One region of the Streptomyces sp. NPDC036813 genome, then DNA from elsewhere that is predicted to be linked to it. Evidence: riboswitches for the same ligand, from Rfam matches in the RefSeq annotation. Region 1 holds a riboswitch; the other holds the start of a gene.

What was found. A riboswitch is a leader RNA that binds a small molecule or an ion and turns the genes downstream of it on or off. The one in region 1 is predicted to bind cyclic di-AMP.
Region 2: another riboswitch for cyclic di-AMP. It lies ahead of ACZ67Q_RS27355 (C40 family peptidase); the one in region 1 lies ahead of ACZ67Q_RS24715 (transglycosylase SLT domain-containing protein).

Annotation. Positions count from the first base shown of each region.
Region 1 is NZ_JBVJPV010000012.1:142,454-148,863, reverse strand. It holds gene ACZ67Q_RS24735 (ABC transporter permease) at 1-122, opposite strand, end outside; gene ACZ67Q_RS24730 (ABC transporter ATP-binding protein) at 109-1,083, opposite strand; gene ACZ67Q_RS24725 (LolA family protein) at 1,127-2,398, opposite strand; gene ACZ67Q_RS24720 (polyprenyl synthetase family protein) at 2,785-3,795, opposite strand; cyclic di-AMP (ydaO/yuaA leader) riboswitch at 4,374-4,558, shown strand; gene ACZ67Q_RS24715 (transglycosylase SLT domain-containing protein) at 4,562-5,056, shown strand; gene ACZ67Q_RS24710 (HAD family hydrolase) at 5,145-5,951, opposite strand; gene ACZ67Q_RS24705 (FAD-dependent oxidoreductase) at 6,282-6,410, opposite strand, start outside.
Region 2 is NZ_JBVJPV010000014.1:115,940-122,349, reverse strand. It holds gene ACZ67Q_RS27365 (ATP-dependent Clp protease proteolytic subunit) at 18-641, shown strand; gene ACZ67Q_RS27360 (hypothetical protein) at 650-955, shown strand; cyclic di-AMP (ydaO/yuaA leader) riboswitch at 1,332-1,465, shown strand; gene ACZ67Q_RS27355 (C40 family peptidase) at 1,469-1,942, shown strand; gene ACZ67Q_RS27350 (ATP-binding protein) at 2,251-2,724, opposite strand; gene ACZ67Q_RS27345 (helix-turn-helix domain-containing protein) at 2,937-3,794, shown strand; gene ACZ67Q_RS27340 (DUF397 domain-containing protein) at 3,804-4,034, shown strand; gene ACZ67Q_RS27335 (8-amino-7-oxononanoate synthase) at 4,077-5,204, opposite strand; gene bioB (biotin synthase BioB) at 5,351-6,410, shown strand, end outside.

The DNA of each region.
Region 1 (6,410 bases):
ACCAGCAGTTCGCTGCGGAAGAGCCCCAGGGTCCACAGGGGCCGCACCGCCCGGGCCGTCTCGGAGGCGGTGGCGCCGCCCGTGGTGACCGTGGTCGTGCTGCTGGTGTCATCCGGCGACATCGAAGCCCTCCCCCGTCAGCGCCACGAACGCGTCCTCCAGCGTGGCCCGTTCCACCCCGAAGCCCCGCACCCGTATCCCCGCCGCGACCAACGCGGCGTTGAGATCGGCCGGTTCCGACTCCGGCGGCTCGCCCGTCACCCGGTCCTCCGCCACGACGACGTCCCCGACACCCTGCTCCTTCAGCACCCGGGCCGCGTCGCAGACGTCTGGCGTCGTCACCACCAGCCGCCCCCGGGCCCGCGCCGCCAGGTCGGCGACCGCGCCCTGGACGACGAGCCGGCCGCGCGCCATCACCGCGGCGTGCGTGCACACCTGCTCGATCTCGTCGAGCAGGTGCGAGGAGAGGAAGACGGTCGCGCCGTCCGAGGCCAGCTCCCGCACGAGCGCCCGGATCTCGCGCATGCCCTGCGGGTCGAGCCCGTTGGTCGGCTCGTCCAGCACGAGCAGGCGCCGGGGCTGGAGCAGCGCGGCAGCGAGCCCGAGCCGCTGCTTCATCCCGAGCGAGTACGCCCGCGCCTTCTTTCCGGCTGCCGCCGTCAGCCCCACCCGCTCCAGCGCGGTGGCGACGCGGGCGCGCCGGGTGCGCGGGTCGGCGGTGGGGTCGGCGGCGTCGTAGCGGAGCAGGTTGTCCCGGCCGGAGAGGAAGCCGTACAGCGCGGGCCCTTCGATCAGCGCGCCCACCTGCGGCAGCACCGAGCGGGCGGCCCGGGGCATCGGCTGCCCGAGCACGCGCGCGGCGCCGGAGGTGGGCTCGATCAGGCCCATCAGCATGCGGATGGTGGTGGTCTTGCCCGATCCGTTCGGACCGAGGAAGCCGAAGACGCTGCCCGCCGGCACCGTCAGGTCCAGGCCGTCCACGGCGAGCTGCCCGCCGCGGTAGCGCTTGGTGAGGGCGCGGGTGTGGATGACGTACTCGTCCTCCAGCTCCTGCTCATCCCGTGCGGCGGGCGCTGCGTCCATCGGCTCCCCGATCGTTTCCCGTGGCCGGCGGTGTCCCGCCGGCTCACCTGCCCGCGTCGGCGGCCTTGACCAGGGCGTCCTTGGTCACCGCTCCGACGTAGGCCTTGCCGTCGTCGGTGATCAGGGCGTTCACCAGGCGAGTGGAGAACACCGTGCCCTTGCCGAACTTGCCCGAGACCTTGTCGCCGAGCGAGTCCAGGAAGCCGCCGAGGTCGCCGCCGACCTCGCTGCCGGAGGGCACACCACCCTTGGCGCCGGTGTCGAAGACCGCGATGGCGTTCCAGCCCTCACCGAGGACCTCGGGTCCGCCGATTCCCTTGCCCGGCGCCCCGCCCGGCGTGGGCAGGAGGTGCCCCGGGAGGCCGCCCTTCAGCGGACCGTCGCCCTGGAGGCGGTCGCCCTTGGGGTGCTCACGGTCGCCGCCCTCGGTGACCTTGGCACCCTTGGGCGGGGTGAAGTCGAAGGTGGAGGCGGCCGGTCGGGCGAAGCTGACCTGCGTGAAGCCGGCGTCGACCACGGCGGCGCCGCCGCTCTTCGGGGTCAGGGTGAACTTCAGCGGCACGCCGGTCTTCGCGTCCACGGCGATGGTGATCCCGCCGACGGTGCTGCCGGACTGCTTGGGCTTGATCAGCAGCTTGTAGGCGTCGCGGCCGGCGACGTGGGCGGTGCCGTCCACCGTGACGGCGGTCGTGGAGTCGACGGCCTTGAGGGCCTGCTCGGCGAAGTCCTTGGGCGTGCCGGAGAAGTCGTCCGTGCCCCGCGTGCCCTTGCGGTGGTCCTTGCCGGTGTCCTCCGAGGTGGCGTGGTACACCTCGTTGGACTTGCTGTCGTAGCCCCACACGTCCTTGCCGTTGTGGATGAGGCTGTATTCGGCGGCGTCCTCCAGCACCGACACCTTCTGCCGGTCCGGCCCGTCGGCCGCGACCCGCAACGTGTGCGAGCCGGTGGCGAGTTCGGTGACCTTGGCGGACGGGTCGGCGGCCGAGCCGTCACCGGAGCCGCCCGTCTTCCCGCCGAGACCGCCCGCGAGCCCGCCCAGGTCGGGCAGCCCGAGGTCGGTGCTGATCCGCACGGTGCCCGACATCTGCTGGACGTCCGACGCCGCGATCTTCTCGATGAGCTGCTGCGCGGTGATCTTCGGCAGATCCGGGTCACCGGAGCTGGCGAGCGCGGGGACGATCCCGATCGTCGCGGCGGCCACGCCCACGACGGTCGCGGGCACGACGTACCGCGCGGCCCTGCGACGCCCCCCGCCCGACGAGCCGGCCGGCTCCTGCACGGCCGTCGCCCTGTCATCGCTTCCATACGGTGCCATGTGTGCGCTACCTCCGTCGTCGGCGGCGGCTGTCGTTCCCGTGACCCCCGGCGCGTGCTCCCGGCGGGCCCCACCCCAAGCCGCCATTCTCACCCGAATCGGTGAGGAGTGGTGTCTTCCGTGCTTTCCATGAGACCAAATCGGCCGCCGGGAAGCGTCACTCCACGGACGCAACCGCATGTACTGCTGGGGTATGACATGGCGGGGCCTCAGCTCGCCCTACCCGTAGGGGAGGTGGGGGACCAGGGAGCCACGGGGACGGGGCAGCGGGCTCCACCCGAGGGTGCGGATACGCCGAGAGGCGGAGTCCACCCGGGGTGCGGCCGTCAGCGGAAGGGCCGCACGGCCCGGATGTACGTCTCCGGCCGGGAGGGGGACGGCTGCCGTCAGCCCGCCCGGTGCACCACCGCGTCGCACAGCTCCATCAGCGCCGCCTTGGCGCCGCACTCCCGCAGCGGAGCCAGCGCCGCACGCGCCTCCTCGGCGTAGCGGACGGTGTCGCGCCGCGCCTGCTCCAGCGCGGGGTGCGCCCGCAGCCCGGCCAGCGCCTCCGCGTGTCGCGCGTCGTCGCTCAGATCGGAGTCCAGCAGCTCGCACAGCGCGCGGTCCTCCGGCAGCCCCAGCCGCTCGGCCTGCTCGCGCAGCCGCAGCACCGGCAGCGTCGGAATGCCCTCGCGAAGATCCGTGCCCGGCGTCTTGCCGGACTCGTGCGAGTCGGAGGCGATGTCGAGCACGTCGTCAGCCAGCTGGAAAGCGACGCCCAGCCGCTCCCCGTACTGGGTCAGCACGTCCACGACCGTCTCGTCGGCGCCGGACATCATCGCGCCGAACCGGCACGACACCGCCACCAGCGACCCCGTCTTGCCGCCGAGCACCTCGAGGTAGTGGTCGACCGGGTCGCGCCCGTCCTGCGGCCCCGCGGTCTCCAGGATCTGCCCGGTGACCAGCCTCTCGAACGCCAGCGCCTGCACCCGCACCGCCTCGGGGCCGAGGTCGGCGAGGATCTGCGACGCGCGCGCGAAGAGGAAGTCGCCGGTCAGTACGGCGACCGAGTTACCCCACCGCGTGTTCGCGCTGGGCACCCCGCGCCGCACGGCGGCCTCGTCCATGACGTCGTCGTGGTACAGCGTCGCGAGGTGGGTCAGCTCGACCACGACCGCCGACGGCACGACACCCGGCGCATACGGGTCGCCGAACTGCGCCGCCAGCATCACGAGCAGCGGCCGGAACCGCTTCCCGCCCGCCCGCACCAGGTGCTGTGCGGCCTCCGTGATGAAGGGAACCTCGCTCTTGGTGGCCTCGAGCAGCCCTTCCTCGACAGCCGCCAATCCGGCCTGGACATCGGCCTCGAGAGCCTGGTCCCGCACGCTAAGCCCGAACGGCCCGACGACGGTCACGAGGGGTCTCCTGTCTGCTGGTGCCGGTTGGCGATTACACGGTTTGTCGATAGGTCGCTGACATCACTCAAGTCAGCGTATCCGGTCACGTTTCGATCACCGATAGCGCCCACGGTTACAGGCCAGGTGGTATCGGATCACGCCCGATATGTTTATCGATCAAATCTGATCGGCCGAAAAGTACCGATATCAACCATGCTCGTGTCGTGAAGACCACCCCCCACCCTCCGTGAGGCACCCCGCCCCGGCGCGCCACAACACGACCCGACTGCCCGTTTTGCCGTAATTAATCAGTCGATTCACCTTGGCCGCCTTGGTACCAAATGTGTTTCCCCTGTGACACCAGTGAATTGGGTCACGCGCCACCCTCACCGGCCTCCCCTCCGTCTGCCCCGTGTTTCGCCAGTCCCGACAAGCGAGTTGGGCCTCGGCGACCACAAAGGATCAAGCACCCCAAACACCCCGGACCAAGGTCAACCAGGGCATTAGGTGAAACCGGTACTTGTTCCCGGCATCAGCTCTCGCATAACTTCCCGGCCTGTCGGATGGACGCCTAATCCTGCCGCCGTCCGGCATCCACCATCGGACCAACTCATCCGTGTACGGCAGGAGCGGGGGACCCAGGTAAGTCGCCGAGCCGGACGTCGTCACCCCGACGACGCCCCGGACCGGCTTGGGGTGAAGCCGTGCCGCAGCCGCGGCCGGCCGGGCATCTCCAGCCCGAACCCGACAGCTCACCTCGCAGGCGTGGGAGAGGAACTTCGTCATGTCTGCTGCCGGTCAGCACCGCCGCACCCGCACGTCCCGCCTCGTCCGCACCCTCGCCGTCGCCGGCACCGGTGCCGCCGCCCTCGCGCTGCCGCTCTTCGGCGCCACCAGCGCCTCCGCCGCCACCCCGGCGACCAGCGCCACCGTGATCACGGCCGCCAACTCGGTCTACCCGAACAACCTCGACGGCTGGATCCGCCAGTCGCTGGACATCATGTCCCAGCACGGCATCCCGGGCACCTACGACGGGATCTACCGCAACATCATCCGCGAGTCCTCCGGCAACCCCGCCGCCATCAACCTGTGGGACTCCAACGCGGCCGCCGGCACCCCGTCCAAGGGCCTGCTCCAGGTGATCGACCCGACGTTCCTCGCCTACCACGTGTCCGGCACCTCCATGGACCCGTACGACCCGATCGCCAACATCACCGCGGCCTGCAACTACGCGGCCGCCCGCTACGGGTCGATCGACAACGTGTTCAGCGCGTACTGAGCCACCGCCTCACGCGAGAAGCCGTGAGCCGCTGCCTCCGGCAAGAGCCTTGAGCCGCTGCCTCACGGGAGCGTCGTGAGCCACTGCCTCACGCGAAGAGTCGTTCGAGGACGACGGCGATGCCGTCGTCCTCGTTCGACAAGGTGACCTCGTCGGCCACGGCCTTCAGCTCCTCGTGGGCGTTGGCCATGGCCACCCCTCGGGCGGCCCAGGCGAACATCGGGATATCGTTCGGCATGTCCCCGAACGCGAGCGCCCGCTCGGGGCCCAGCCCGAGATGGTCGGCCGCCAGCGCGAGCCCCGTCGCCTTGGTGACACCGCACGGCTGCAGCTCCACGGTCCCCGGCCCCGACATGGTCACCGTCGCCAGGGAACCGACCACCGCGCGCGCCGTCGCCGCCAGCTCGTCGTCGGACAGCTCGGGATGGCGCAGCAGCACCTTGCTGATCGGCTCGCCCCACAGATCGTCGCGCCGCCCGACCCGCACCGCCGGCAGTGTCGGGTGCGGCATCCGGTAGCCGGGCTCGATCAGCGTCAGCCCGTCCACGCCGTCCTGGTCGACCGCGGCGTACACCTCCCCCACCTCGGCCTCGATCTTGCCGAGCGCGGTCTCGGCCAGCTCCCGGTCGAGGGTCACCGACCACAGCAGACGGCCGGCCCCCGCGTCGTACACCTGCGCGCCCTGGCCGCACACCGCGAGCCCCGTGCAGCCGAGGTCCTCCAGCAGCGGCCGCACCCGGGGCGCCGGGCGGCCCGTCACCACCAGGTGGCGGGCGCCGGCGTTCGCCACCCGCGCGAGCGCGGCCCGGGACCGGTCGGACAGCGTGTCGTCGCCGCGCAGCAGCGTTCCGTCCAGGTCAGTGGCGATGAGGGCATATGCGAGGGGTGCGGCCATGATCAGAGAATACGGACCCCGCAGGTCACCCGTTCACCACCCGATTCGCCGTTCCGCAACGTCCCCGGGGGACCCGGTCGGCGCCCCGCTCTTCACCCCCAGGCCCGGCAACGGGGCCTCTGGTTCGACGGCGACCCCGACGACCCCGCCCTGCCCGAGGCCGTGCGTCCGTGCTTCGCCGACGCCGGTGTCGATATCTCGCCCGGCATCCGCACGCGAGCGGCCTGATCAACCTGGCAGCACGCGCAGGAGGACTGACCGGGCCGCCGCTCCCGCGCAGGATGGCCGTCCCCGCGCAGGTCGGCCGTCCCGCGCAGGTCCGGCGTGCCCTCAGCCGTGCGCCGCCACCAGATGCCGGGCCAGCCGTGGCGAGGCGAACTCCGTGCCGCATACGAACCGCATCACCGGGCCGTACGACCCAGCCGCCGGCAGACCCGTGAAGTACAGGCCGGGGACCGA
Region 2 (6,410 bases), on a different contig from region 1:
CTTCGAGGAGGCCCGTGATGTCCCGACCGTCCGCCCGCCAGGTCCTGCCGGAGTTCACCGAGCGCACGAGTTTCGGCCACCGGACGACGGATCCGTACTCCAGGCTGCTGGAGGGGCGGATCGTGTTCCTCGGGACACCGATCGACGACGCCGCGGCGTGCGATGTCATCGCGCAGCTCATGCAGCTGGAGCACCGGGACCCGGACCGGCCCGTGCAGCTCTACATCAACTCGCCGGGCGGCTCGTTCCAGGCGATGACGGCGATCTACGACGCGATGCGGTACGTCGCGTGCGAGGTGGAGACGTACTGCATGGGCCAGGCGGGCTCGTCCGCCGCGGTGTTGCTGGCCGCGGGCGCGCCGGGGCGCCGGTTCGCGCTGCCGGGCGCCCGGATGGTGATGCGTCAGCCCGCGTTGCCGGAGCCGGTGGAGGGGCAGGCCAGTGACCTCGCCCTTCAGGCCGCGGAGTTGACGCGCATCCGGGCGACCCTGGAGGAGATGCTCGTCCGGCACACCGGGCGCAGCCGGCGGCAGGTCGGCGCGGACATCGAGCGCGACCACGTCCTCGACGCGGCCGGGGCGCTGGCGTACGGGCTGGTGGACGAGATCATCACCGTCCGCGCGCAGCCGGGCGGGAGGTGAGCCGTCCGATGCTGCCGGATCTTCCGCCGCTGCCCGCCCTCACCCGGGCGGAGGGGGAGCTGATCGACCGTTACCTGGAGGTCGTGGACCTGCTCGGCCGGATCAACCCGGCCTGTCCCGGCGACACCTACCGGGGGCTGCGGGCCGCGCAGGCGCTGGTGACCAAGGCGGTGGCGCTGCGCGACGCGCTGACGCTGATGCACCAGCGCGGCGAGAGCGAGCTGCACGCCGGCACCCTGGCACGCGCGTTGCGGGTGCTCGACGGCGAGCGCCGCACGGCGCGGGTCACCCTGCCGCCACCGGCGGGGAGTTGAGCCGAGGGCCGAGCGGGTTCAAACGGACCGAACGGCGTACCCCCCATCGGCCTATCCGAACGCCTTTTTTTCGGGGGTCCGAGTTGCGTGACCGGCGGGACGAGAGGCCGGAATGAAGTGTTCCGCCGCTGGTCCGGGGCTCGCCGGATCAGTGAACACCCCACCGAACACAGGGCTGTCCACCCGAACGGGTGAGTGGTGAGGAACCCCACAAATACCCGTTTCCGTTGGGATTTTCGGACAGTTGTGGGCCAAGATCCCTGACTGACGACAAGCCCCCGCCGCAGCGGCGGGGCGATCCGGGCGGACGCCGAGTCCTGCCGCCGTCCGGATGACCGGTCGACAGGAGTGGATCGGCAGGAGTGGAGGACCCAAGCACGACGGGTCGCCGGAACGGTCATGCCACGACCGGGCCGAGCAGCCCTTGGGGTGAAGCCGCGTCAGCGGCCGGGCTACTTCGCCAGCCCGAATCCGACAGGTCATCCTTCACAGGCGGCTGACGAAGGGTTGCGCATGACTGCGCTCAATCGTGTCCCGTCGCTCATGGCCCGGGCCGGTACGGCTTCCGCCCTGACCATCGCCGCGGTGGGCGGCTCGATCGTGGTCCCGGGCCTCGCCTCGGAGGCCGCCGCCGCGACGCCGGCGACCAAGGCGCTGCAGATCGCCGCGTCCAAGAAGGGCGCGCCGTACCAGTGGGGCGCCACCGGGCCGCGCCGGTTCGACTGCTCGGGACTCACGCTGTACTCGTTCAAGAAGGCGGGCAAGAAGCTGCCGCGCACGGCCGCCCAGCAGTACAACAAGACGCACCACATCCCGGCCCGCAGCCGTAAGGCCGGTGACCTGGTGTTCTTCCACTCGGGGTCGAACGTCTACCACGTCGGCATCTACGCCGGGAAGAACAAGATCTGGCACGCCCCGAAGACGGGCGACGTGGTGCGCCTGCAGAAGATCTGGACCAAGAGCGTCTGGTACGGCCGGGTGAGCTGACCGACGCCCCTCCTCGGCACACGGCCCTCACGCGGCCACGAGCCCGACGGCACGGCCCTCAGCGGCCGCTGTCGGGCCGAGGAGGGCCGTCAGCGGGCTCCAGCGGCGGCTGCCGGGACAAGGCCGGGGTGGCCGCGGGCCAACGGCGCCAACGGCGCCAACGGCTCGGGCATACGGGTGAGCGGGTGTCACGCCCTGGGGCCCCCGTCGCCGAGGCTCACGGCGTGCGTTCGGCGGCGGTGCCGCCGGGGGCGGTCCGGTGGGCGCGGTGTGACAAGCCCGCGGGAGTCGTCCCGGAACCGAACGGTTCAGCAGGGCTGCGGTTTTGGTTCTGTCTGTTGCGTCGAGGGGACCGGCTCGGGCGGGAGTGCCCAGGGCAGTTCGATGGCGACCGTCTTGCCGCCCTCGCGGGTGGGGCGGACGCGGAGTCTGCCGCCGCACTCGGCGGCCAGCCAGCGGATGATGACCATGCCCCGGCCGTTGTCCTGCTGGACGGCCGCGGGCAGCCGCTTGGGAAAGCGGGGGTGGCTGTCCGTGACACCGATGCGCAGCAGCTCGTCGCGGTCCAGGGTGACGTCCACCGTGAACGTCGGGGATTGCCCGAACGTGTGCTGCACGGAGTTGGTGGCCAGTTCGGAGACGATCAACCGGATGCTGTCCGCCAGCTCCGCGTCCGACGGCAGACCCCATTCCGCCAGGGTGCCGGCCACGAAGCCGCGGGCCGCGGACACCGAGGCCGGATCGCTCGGCAGAGTGACGGATGCTTCCAGGTGGTCTGCCATGGCGACGTCGTCCCTTTCCCACGGGACCGCAGTCCGGCACGGAGCCGGTGGTTCGAGTACGGTCCCGGACTGGTGCTTCGCCGCCAGACTGCCATCACCACGCCGGTCACGGAGGCGATCCACCAAGATATGCATATATCTGTCGCTCGAAGCGGTGAACTCTGCCACGGCAGACCGTATCCGGGCGGCTCGGACGGAGTAAGGAGGGGCGCATGCAGCACGGTCCCGCGGTGCGCCGCCGGAAGCTGGGCGCCGAACTGCGCGCGCTGCGCGCCCGGGCGGGACTCACCAGCGGGGAGGCCGCCCGGCTGGTGGGCTGGCACCAGTCGAAAGTCAGCCGGATCGAGACCGGCTCGAGTGGCGCGAAACCGTCCGATGTGCGGTTACTGCTGAACGCGTACGGCGTCGAGGACGACGAACTGCGGGACCTGCTGCTGGTGTTGGCCGGCTCCCAGGTCGGCGGCAGGGAGCACTGGTGGCACGCCTACCGCGGGGTGCTGCCGCCCACGTACCGCGACTTCATCAGTCTGGAGTCGCAGGCCAGCGCGATGCGCACGCTGGAGACCTCGGTCGTGCCGGGGCTGCTGCAGACGCCCGCCTACGCCCGCGCGGTGACCCGGGCGGCCGTCGGCGCGGTGGACGAGGAACGGCTGGACGCGCTGGTGGAGGTGCGTCTGGCCCGCCAGGACGTGCTGCACGCGCCGCGTCCGCTGAAGCTGAGCGCCGTGCTGGACGAGGCGGTGCTGCGCCGGGAGGTGGGCGGTCCCGAGGTGATGGCGGAGCAGCTGCGGCGGCTGCTTCAGGCCGCACGGCTGCCGCAGGTGCGGTTGCAGGTGTTGCCGTTCTCCGCGGGGGCGCATGTCGGCATCACCGGGCCTTTCGTTATTTTCTCATTTCCGAGCACTTCTGATCTGGACGTGGTTGTTCTCGACCACATGACGAGTAGCCTCTACCTCGAACGGAAAGAAGACCTCCGGGCCTACGCGGAGGCCTTCAACTCCCTTCGGATCCACGCCCTTTCCCCCGAGGACTCGTTGGATTTCATCGCCTCACTAGGTGACGGCGCGTAAGGAGGCACCATGACCGCACTGCCTCGCACCATCCCTTTCAGTACCGATCTGCACGGCGTGCGCTGGCTGCGCAGCAGCTACAGCACCGGAGCGAACAACTGCGTCGAGACGGCCCGGCCGGCCTCCGGGCACTGGGCCGGGCTGCTCGCCGTACGCGACTCCAAGGCCCCGGACGGGCCCGCGCTGCTCTTCTCCCCCGGGAGCTGGGCGGCGTTCACCGCCGCCGTGCGCCGCGACTGAGCACGGCACACCCCGGGCGAGGGCACGGCCGTGGACGCCGACTCATGGCCGCGTCTCGCCGATCACCCGTACAGCGCGTTCGATCTGATCTTCGGTCAGGTCCGCACGGGCGGTCAGCCTGAGCCGTGAGATGCCGTCGGGCACGGAAGGAGGTCGGAAACAGCCCACAGCCAGGCCGGCCGTCCGGCAGTCGGCCGCCCAGCGCACGGCCTGCTCCGGGGACGGAGCGCGCACCGAGACCACGGCGGCGTCCGGCCGTACCGCCTGATGACCCGCGGCCGTCAGCCGGGCGTGCAGCTCTGCGGCCACCGCGCGGGCCCGTGCCGCCCGCTGCGGCTCGCGGCGCAGCAGCCGCAGGGCCGCGAGGGCGGAGCCCGCCGCGGCCGGGGCGAGCCCCGTGTCGAAGATGAAGGTCCGGGCCGCGTTGACCAGGTGGTCGATCACCCGTGCGGGCCCCAGGACGGCGCCGCCCTGGCTGCCGAGCGACTTCGACAGCGTCACGGTCACGACCACGTCGTCCCCGCCGGCGAGCCCCGCCGCGTACGGCGCGCCGCGCCCGCCGTCACCCAGGACGCCCAGCCCGTGGGCGTCGTCGACCACCAGGCCGGCGCCGAATTCCCGGCAGGCGACGGCCAGTTCGGCCAGTGGGGCGGCGTCGCCGTCCACCGAGAACACGGTGTCGGAGACGGCGATCGAGGTGCCCTCATGGGTGCCGAGCGCCTTGCGCACGGCGTCCGGTTCGGCGTGCGCGACGACCTGCGTGGTGCCGCGGGCCAGCCGGCAGCCGTCGATCAGGGATGCGTGGTTGCCCGCGTCGGAGACGATCAGCGAGCCGTGCGGGGCGAGTGCGGTGACCGCGGCGAGGTTGGCGGCGTAACCGGAGGAGAAGACGAGCGCGGCCTCGAAGCCGCAGAAGTCCGCGAGCTCGCGTTCCAGCTCGGTGTGCAGCTCGGTCGTACCGGTGACCAGGCGGGAACCCGTCGCGCCGCCGCCCCATGTCCGGGCGGCCCGTGCCGCGCCCTCGGTGACCTCCGGATGGCGGGCCAGACCCAGGTAGTCGTTGCTCGCCAGGTCCAGCAGCGGCGTGTCGGCGGGGCGGGGACGCAGGGTGCGCACGAGTCCCGCACGGCGGCGCGCGTCCGCCTGCTCGTCGATCCAGCCGAACGCCATGGGTCCTCCGGGATTTTGTAGGCAGTGCACAGACACTAGCGGGACACACCGCAGCTCAGGATGTGGCAATACCCACACCTCGAACGGCCTTGTTTGTGCGAACTCTCCTTGGCCTGGCCTACCCCCGTAAGACAGGATCAGCTCCCATGGACCTGCTGAACACGCTGGTGGACAAGGGACTGCGGCGCGAGCTGCCGACCCGCGAGGAAGCCCTGGCCGTCCTCGCCACGACCGACGACGAACTGCTCGATGTGGTGGCCGCGGCCGGCAAGGTACGCCGGCACTGGTTCGGCCGACGGGTGAAACTCAACTACCTGGTCAACCTCAAGTCCGGCCTGTGCCCGGAGGACTGCTCGTACTGTTCGCAGCGCCTGGGGTCCAAGGCCGACATCCTGAAGTACACCTGGCTCAAGCCCGACGAGGCCTCCCAGGCCGCCGCCGCGGGTCTGGCCGGCGGCGCCAAGCGGGTGTGCCTGGTGGCCAGCGGGCGCGGCCCGACGGACCGGGACGTGGACCGGGTCTCCGAGACCATCAAGACGATCAAGGAGCAGAACGAGGGCGTCGAGGTGTGCGCCTGCCTCGGTCTGCTCTCCGACGGCCAGGCCGAGCGGCTGCGCGAGGCGGGCGCGGACGCCTACAACCACAACCTCAACACGTCCGAGGGCACGTACGCGGACATCACGACCACGCACACCTACGCCGACCGGGTCGACACGGTGACCAAGGCGCACGCGGCGGGCCTGTCGGCCTGCTCCGGTCTGATCGCCGGCATGGGCGAGAGCGACGAGGACCTGGTGGACGTGGTCTTCTCGCTGCGCGAGCTGGACCCGGACTCCGTTCCGGTGAACTTCCTGATCCCCTTCGAGGGCACCCCGCTGGCCAAGGAGTGGAACCTCACCCCGCAGCGCTGCCTGCGCATCCTGGCGATGGTCCGCTTCGTCTGCCCGGACGTGGAGGTCCGTATCGCGGGCGGCCGCGAGGTCCATCTGCGCACGATGCAGCCGCTGGCGCTGCACCTGGCCAACTCGATCTTCCTTGGCGACTACCTGACCAGCGAGGGCCAGGCCGGTAAGGCCGACCTGGAGATGATCGCGGACGCCGGGTTCGAGGTGGAGGGCGCCGGCGAGGTGACGCTGCCGGAGCACCGGGCGGGCGCGGCCGGCGGCTGCGGGTCGCACGAAGCGGCAGGTGGCTGCGGTTCCGACG